One region of the Pantoea dispersa genome, then DNA from elsewhere that is predicted to be linked to it. Evidence: predicted binding sites of a transcription regulator. Region 1 holds the regulator's gene; the other holds the start of a gene.
The links. Region 1 encodes LexA, which represses DNA repair genes until DNA is damaged. Its sites were predicted from a motif close to TNCTGTATGTACATACAGNA; they were not measured.
Positions count from the first base shown of each region.

Region 1 (4,213 bases):
TGGCGTTCTGCTGCGCTTTTTCATGCGAAATCTTCTTGCTGCGCGCTTCGTCTTCAACCGCTTTCTCAATCGCTTTGGATTGCAGCAGCTTGTTGAACAGATCCTGGCGTGCCGGCAGACGCGGGCCGACGGCTGCCAGCCGCTGGCGGGCAAAATGAATGCGCGCGACACGTGCCAGCTTCTGCGCGATCGACTGATCGGTACCGTGTTCGGTGGCCATCTGACGCAGTGAAACCGTGGGTGAGAAGCGGACAAAGCTGTCGCGGCCGTGCCACAGGATGGCAAAGAACTTCTGTATACCGTTAAGAATACGCAGATGTGGCGTCGGTTCGCCCTGAATTTCACGGCCTGGCGCCCGGCCAAACATCACGGAAACCGGCAGCATCTGTACGTCCAGCGCCGCATTGTTGCGGTGCAGATCGAGATAGTCATGGAACAGCTTGACCGACTCCGGGTTCGCCACGAAATAGGGGAAGACGCGCGGCCCATCGTGAATAAATACGTGGCGCGGCAGCAGGGTGCCGTCAATCTCCAGCGGCGCCAGCGGATCCGGCAGATCGTGCTTCAGGCACTGTGCGCGTAGCGTGAGCAGGTCTGCCTTTGAATCATAAGGCAAAACATACATCACCGGACGGGTCGGATCGATACCGTGTTCCGAGATCGGATCGGTCGGAATGACCTTACTTTTTACCAAAATAGAGAGTGGTAAATTCAACAATTTGTAATAGAGTTTACGCCAACCTGACATAGACAACTTGAAGCCTCTTGTTAGCAAAGCGCGGCAAGCATACCAGAAAGTGCGGCGAAGATCTGTGGCTGTGCCACCTCGCGCGCCCAGACATTGACGTCAAAAACAGTTAAGGGTTCCACAACATGGCAAATAACGTCACCGGTTTCCTGAGAATCATTAAAGCCGCCGGTTATTCCTGGCAGGGGCTGCGCGCTGCCTGGCAGCATGAAGCCGCTTTTCGCCAGGAAGCGATTGCCGCATTGGTCGCGGTTGCCATTGCCTGCTGGCTGGATGTCGATGCCATTACGCGTGTGTTGCTGATTGGCTCGGTGGTGCTGGTGGTCATTGTTGAGATCCTTAATAGTGCCATCGAAGCCGTGGTGGACCGCATCGGTCAGGAGCGCCATCCGCTGGCGGGACGCGCCAAAGACATGGGCTCGGCGGCGGTACTGCTGGCTATCTTACTGGCTCTGTTTGTCTGGATCGCGCTGCTTTGGTCGCATTTGCGATAAACATTCCACATTCATCAAGCCGCTGATTTTTCCCTCTGTTTCGGTTTTCATTTCGCCAATACCTGTATATACTCACAGCGACTGTATAAACAACCAGGGGGCGGGATGAAAGCGTTAACCAGCAGGCAGCAACAGGTCTATGACCTGATTCGCGACCATATTAATCAGACCGGCATGCCGCCAACGCGTGCTGAAATTGCTTCGCAACTGGGCTTCCGCTCGCCTAACGCTGCTGAAGAGCACCTGAAAGCGCTGGCGCGTAAAGGTGTCATTGAAATCGTCTCCGGTGCATCGCGCGGTATCCGCCTGCTGATGGAAGAAGAGGCGAGTGAAGGGCTGCCACTGATCGGTCGCGTCGCCGCCGGTGAACCGCTGCTGGCGCAGGAACATATCGAAGCCCACTATCAGGTTGACGCCAACCTGTTCAAACCCTCTGCCGATTTCCTGCTGCGCGTCAGCGGTATGTCGATGAAAGATATCGGCATTATGGACGGTGATCTGCTCGCGGTGCATAAAACGCAGGAAGTGCGCAATGGCCAGGTGGTGGTTGCGCGTATCGATGATGAAGTCACGGTGAAACGCTGGAAGAAGCAGGGCGCGATTGTCCAGCTGCTGCCGGAAAACAATGATTTCCAGCCGATTGTCGTGGATACCCGTGAACAGTCGCTAACCGTGGAAGGGCTGGCCGTAGGCATCGTGCGCAACGGCGAGTGGCTCTGAAACCCGGTTGATCTCCCCCGCTGCGGCGGCGCTCGCGCGCTGTCCGCAGTCTGCTCTAATCATACTTTTGTTCCCGGCCCGTAAGGCGCTCGCTCAGGCCGACCACCGTAACCCTCGGGATGGGGCTGATGCAGCTATTTTCCTCTTCTGATAAAGCGCTGTGGCGACTGGCGTTGCCAATGATCCTCTCCAATATCACCGTGCCGCTGCTCGGCGTGGTCGATACCGCCGTGATTGGCCATCTTGATAGCCCGATCTACCTCGGCGGCGTGGCCGTAGGCACCACGGCAACCAGCTTCATCTTTATGCTGCTGCTGTTTCTGCGTATGAGCACCACCGGTTTAACCGCACAGGCGTTCGGGGCCGGCGATAAACAGGCACTGGCGCGCGCACTGATGCAGCCGCTGCTGATCGCCCTCGCCGCCGGGTTGTTGCTGGCGCTGCTGCGTTCTCCTGCCAGTAGCCTGGCGGCAACGCTGATGGGCGGCAGCGCGGAAGTCCAGCAGCAGGCGCAGATCTTCATTGAAATCCGCTGGCTTAGCGCACCGGCTACGCTGGCTAACCTGGTGATTCTCGGCTGGCTGCTGGGCGTGCAGTATGCGCGTGCGCCGATGGTGCTGCTGCTTGTCGGAAACCTGGTCAACATCCTGCTCGATCTGCTGCTGGTGCTGAAACTGCACTGGGGCGTTGCCGGTGCTGCCGCCGCCACGGCGCTGGCCGAATACGTGACGCTGGCAGTGGGATTATGGATGGTGGCGCGCGTGCTGAAACTGCGCGGTATCGATTTCAAACTGCTGAAAAACAGCTGGCGCGGTGACGCGGCACGGTTATTTCGCCTTAATCGCGACATCATGCTGCGCTCGCTCATGCTGCAGATCTGCTTCGCCTCGCTGACCCTGCTGGGTGCACGCATCGGACCGGATGTGGTCGCGGTTAATGCGGTGCTGTTGATGTTCCTGACGTTTACTGCCTATGCGCTGGACGGCTTTGCTTACGCGGTGGAAGCCTGCTCGGGTGAAGCGGTAGGGGCAAAAGATCGCAGCCAGCTGCTGCTGATCTGGCATGCCGCCTGTCGTCAGGCGGGTATCGTTGCGCTGCTGTTTGCGCTTATTTATGCGCTCAGCGGCCCGCACATTGTTGCGCTGCTTACCTCGCTGCAACCGTTGCGTGAGATGGCCGATCGCTTTCTGCTGTGGCAGGTAATTTTACCGCTGATCGGCGTCTGGTGTTATCTGCTGGACGGTATGTTCATCGGCGCGACACGCGGCCGCGAAATGCGTAACAGCATGATCATGGCAGCAGCCGGTTTCGGTATCACTTTGCTGACGCTGCCGTGGTTAGGGAATCACGGTTTATGGCTGGCGATCACGGTGTTTCTGGCGCTGCGTGGCCTGACTCTGGGGTGGATGTGGCGCCGCCACTGGCAGCGTGACAGCTGGTTCAGCCAGCCATAAGCGCAGCGCAGGCACCAGAATAATCTGTAATTCCGTGCACAATCCGAAGCGGCTACTATAATTATCTCAAACGGCGCAGATAAGTAGCGCGTTATATGGTTATTTCCGGCATTACATGAGAAATACACCATCTCACTCAGGAAGACGTGGAGGATTGTTATGAACAAAGACGAAGCGAGCGGAAACTGGAAGCAGTTTAAAGGGAAGTTTAAAGAGAAATGGGGCAAGTTGACCGACGACGATTTGACCGTGATCGAGGGGAAACGCGATCAGCTGGTGGGTAAAATCCAGGAACGTTACGGTTACGCCAAAGATGAAGCTGAACGTGAATTGAAAGACTGGGAAAGTCAAAACAAAGATTACCGCTGGTAAGTCTCCCGCTTTAAGGATGATGCTCCTACCCGCTGATCGTTACGATCGGCCTGGCACACGGACGTGCCAGTTACCCTTTACGCACCTTCTTCTTACTTTCCACTTCATGATCGTGCTGACAGCTACCCGGCTGCGTGCAGGCCGCCACTTCGGCACAGTTTTCACACAGGCCGTGCGCCTCAATAACGCTATGACGTAAGGTAAAACCTGCCTGATCGGCCAACCCGGCAATGATCTTTTCCACGCCGTGCGCGTGCTTCTCACTGACGGCGGCACAGTTGTCGCACACCAGCATCACCGATGTGTGCGCCGGCTCGTCGAAATGGTGGCACACCACATAACTGTTATTTGACTCTACCCGATGAATAAATCCCTGCTCCAGCAGGAAATCCAGCGCGCGATAAATAGTCGGTGGTTTCGCCTGG
Region 1 is NZ_CP082346.1:3,606,408-3,610,620, reverse strand. Features, by position in the region: gene plsB (glycerol-3-phosphate 1-O-acyltransferase PlsB) at 1-748, opposite strand, end outside; gene K7H94_RS16890 (diacylglycerol kinase) at 874-1,242, shown strand; gene lexA (transcriptional repressor LexA) at 1,348-1,962, shown strand; gene dinF (MATE family efflux transporter DinF) at 2,091-3,416, shown strand; gene K7H94_RS16875 (CsbD family protein) at 3,576-3,788, shown strand; gene zur (zinc uptake transcriptional repressor Zur) at 3,859-4,213, opposite strand, start outside.

Region 2 (4,213 bases), 860 kb from region 1:
TCGTCACGACCGCCAGCTGCTGCGCCGCGCGCTGGAGCATGCCATTCAGGCGGTTTAGCCGGCGCGCAACGCGACCGCCGGCTTCAGATTAAGAGGCGGCGATAAACAGTTCACGCAGCTCGTGCAGCTGGTCGCGCACCCGCGCGGCCTCTTCGAACTCCAGGTTCTGCGCGTGCTGCTGCATCTGCCCTTCCAGCTCGTGGATCTTCTTCTGCATGGCCTGTGGCGTGAGCGCCAGATAGCTGGCCTCAGCTTCGGCGGCAGTGCGTGAAGCCGTTTTACCTTTGCCGCGCGTTTTCACCACGTTTTTGCCCAGCTCAAGAATATCGGTGATTTTCTTGTTCAGGCCCTGCGGCACAATGCCCCGCTCTTCGTTATAGCGCTGCTGCTTCTCGCGGCGGCGCTCGGTCTCTTCCATCGCCCGCGCCATCGACGGCGTGATCTTATCCGCGTAGAGAATCGCTCTGCCGTTGACGTTACGCGCCGCGCGTCCGATGGTCTGAATCAGCGAGCGCTCAGAGCGCAGGAAGCCCTCTTTATCGGCGTCCAGAATCGCCACCAGCGACACTTCCGGCATATCCAGCCCTTCGCGCAGCAGGTTGATCCCCACCAGCACGTCAAACTCCCCGAGGCGCAGATCGCGAATGATCTCCATACGCTCAACGGTATCAATGTCTGAATGCAGATAGCGCACCTTCTCGCCGTGCTCTTCAAGATACTCGGTGAGGTCTTCGGCCATGCGCTTGGTCAGCGTGGTAACCAGCACGCGCTCGTTGATTTCGACGCGCTTGCGGATCTCCGACAGCAGATCGTCGACCTGGGTCGCCACCGGACGCACCTCAAGAATCGGATCGAGCAGACCGGTAGGCCGCACCACCTGATCGATGACGTCGCCGCCCGATTTCTCCAGCTCGTAGTTACCAGGCGTGGCCGAGACGTAAATGGTCTGCGGTGCCAGCGCTTCAAACTCTTCAAAGCGCAGCGGACGGTTATCCAGCGCCGACGGCAGGCGGAAACCGTACTCCACCAGCGTCTCTTTACGCGCGCGGTCACCGCGATACATGCCGCCAATCTGCGGAATAGTCACGTGGGATTCATCGACCACCAGCAGGCCATCCGCCGGCAGGTAATCAAACAGCGTCGGCGGCGGCTCACCCGGTCCGCGTCCGGAGAGATAGCGCGAATAGTTTTCAATGCCCGAGCAGTAGCCGAGTTCGTTCATCATTTCGAGGTCGAACTGGGTGCGCTGAGTGATGCGCTGCTCTTCCAGCAGTTTGTTGTTCTCCAGCAGCACTTTGCGCCGCACCGCCAGCTCATCCTTAATCTCTTCCATCGCCTGCAGAATACGCTCGCGCGGCGTGACGTAGTGCGTTTTCGGGTAGATGGTGAAACGCGGAATCACCGAGATCACCTGGCCGGTCAGCGGGTCGAACAGCGACAGGCGCTCAACCTCTTCATCAAACAGTTCAACGCGCAGACCAATGTCATCGGATTCCGCCGGGAAGATATCGATCACTTCGCCGCGCACGCGGAAGGTGCCGCGCTGGAAAACCTGATCGTTGCGGGTGTACTGCAGTTCGGCGAGGCGGCGCAGAATGCTGCGCTGGTCGATGATCATGCCGCGCGTCAGATGCAGCATCATTTTCAGGTAGAGATCGGGATCGCCCAGGCCGTAGATGGCAGAAACCGACGCCACCACAATCACGTCGCGGCGCTCCAGCATCGCTTTAGTGGCAGAGAGACGCATCTGCTCGATGTGCTCGTTTACCGCCGCATCTTTCTCGATGAAGGTATCCGAACTGGGCACGTAGGCTTCCGGCTGATAGTAGTCGTAGTAGGAGACGAAGAACTCGACGGCATTATCCGGAAAGAACTCTTTCATCTCGCCATACAGCTGTGCCGCCAGCGTTTTATTCGGTGCCATTACCATGGTCGGCCGGTTGAGATCGGCAATGACGTTGGCGATGGTAAAAGTTTTTCCTGAACCGGTAACCCCCAGCAGCGTCTGGTGCGCCAGTCCATCCTCCAGCCCTTCTTCAAGGCGACGAATCGCCTCAGGCTGATCGCCTGAAGGTTTGAAAGCGGAGTTGAGTTTAAAGGCTTTACTCATGGTATTACGGTTCCTGCTGAAGAAGTCGGCGGGCAGGCTGGTAATTCTACTCTGCTATGGCGATTTTGCCAGAAAAAAATACTGGATATAATTACAGATATGCTGCACGATGATGGGGAGATGCCGCGATTCGCTTCAGCGTAATTTATGCGGTAATCCGGAAGCGTTTGTTGCGCAAGGTTATCCCCAGACGAGCAACGCTTTTAACAATTGTCAATAGAGCGTCATTAAATTGCAGTCTGATGACAAGCCAGACAATTCTCAGGCTTGCTTTTAAATAACCTGCTGATTTAAAAGACTTTGACTCAAAAGCCCAGTTTCGCAGCATTATGTATGCAACCCGCGTATTTCCTCGCTTGCGCCCGGTTTTCAGTCGCTAATGCACAAGGTTATCCACAGGAATAGTGGATAACTGAATCCAGCCCCACGTCCATCGGCTGTGTATAATTTTCCCCTCGCTTATCCTGCCGTGCGAAAAAATTTTTTTTGCGATTATTTTTCCATCATCCCGTGCGGCTTTAACTATTCTTTTGGCGTACCCCATCGTGCCGTAACGGGAAAAAGCCCAGCGTTAAGGCCACTTATTTCTTCAGTCCCTGCCTTATGACAGCACAGATGCACCAGAAACGTTAAGCAGTCAGCACCGTCAAAGTGCAGGCGAGTTATTACTGTGGGCAATTGTTAAGCTTTTCTCATCAATTATGGCGAGTTTCGCTGCCTTTTACCCCGATTGAGGCTGCTTTGGCGGATCTGGCCTGGGAATTGCAGTGAATTAACGGTGGAGTGACGAGTCCATGCCGGCAGGATGAACAAGCGCCGCCGGCGACAGCAGTGTCCCAATAGCCATTGTGCATGACTGTATGCCAGACGACACAGAGCGGGAGCATTCAGGCGAATAATCTGGAAGGAGAATGTCAGATGCTGAGTTTACGTTCGGTGAATCAATTTTACGGTCAGAACCATATTTTATGGGATGTGGATCTCGATCTGCCGCCAGGCACCTGCACCGGCGTGCTGGGCAGCCCGGGGATGGGCAAAACCACGCTGGTGAACTGTATTATGGGTCGCCTGCCCATTAATAGTGGATCGATGACCTGGCAGGAAGACGGCGCGCCGCCGGAAAACCTGCTGCTGCAGCCTGCTGAGCAACGCGCGCGCATGGGCATCGGCTACGTACCACAGGGACGCCACATCTTTTCCCAGATGAGCGTGGAAGATAACCTGCTGATTGCGCTGATGGCGGCACAGGACGATCGCAGCCGCGCCATTCCCGAGATGGTATTCGATCTGTTTCCGGCGCTCTACTCGCTGCGTCATCAGCGCAGCGGCGAACTGCCGATGGATCAGCAGCAGCAGCTGGCCCTGGCGCGCGCGCTGGTGCTGCAGCCGAAACTATTGATCCTTGATGAACCCACCGAAGGCATGTCGCCGTGGCTGGAGGAGGAGATGGGGAATCTGATTCGCCGCCTGAACCGCGACTATGGCCTGACGATTCTGCTGCTGGAACAGCATGTGTCGTTCATTCGCCGCGTGGCGGACTATTTTCTGCTGCTGCATCGTGGCCGCAACGTGGCGCAGGGCAGCGTGGCACAACTGGATGATGTCACGGTGAGTAAGTGGTTAACGGCCACCTAGCGTCGGTAGCGTGCGGCGCAGAGTGCTGCGCCGCCGCGCCATTTACTGTGGCAGGGTAAGGTAACGGCCACAGTCGGCCTGCTGCGCCGCGCTGCTCAGCCACGGAATCTCACCGAGGAACGGGGCCGCAATGCGCTGTTGCAGCGTCGCCAGATATTCCGCATGTCGCTTACCCGGCGGCTGGATGTCATTGGCAATCCAGCCGGCGAGGCGCAACCCCCGCGCCTTCACCGCTTCCGCCGTCAGCATGGCGTGGTTGATGCAGCCGAGCTTCACGCCGACCACCAGAATCACCGGCAGTTGCTCGGCGGCGACCCAGTCGGCATAAGTTTGCGTCGCGGACAGCGGCGTGAACCAGCCGCCCGCGCCTTCCACCAGCACCCATTCAGCCTGCTGTTCCAGCGCGCGTAAGCCAGCGGAGAGCTGCGCAAATTCAATCGGTCTGCCCTCTTCCGCGCTGACGATATG
Region 2 is NZ_CP082346.1:2,743,528-2,747,740, forward strand. Features, by position in the region: gene K7H94_RS12790 (gluconeogenesis factor YvcK family protein) at 1-58, shown strand, start outside; gene uvrB (excinuclease ABC subunit UvrB) at 89-2,110, opposite strand; gene K7H94_RS12800 (ABC transporter ATP-binding protein) at 3,029-3,745, shown strand; gene bioD (dethiobiotin synthase) at 3,788-4,213, opposite strand, start outside.
Region 2: uvrB (excinuclease ABC subunit UvrB) is a predicted target of LexA. The motif match lies at 2,190-2,209, and genes of this name have one in related genera.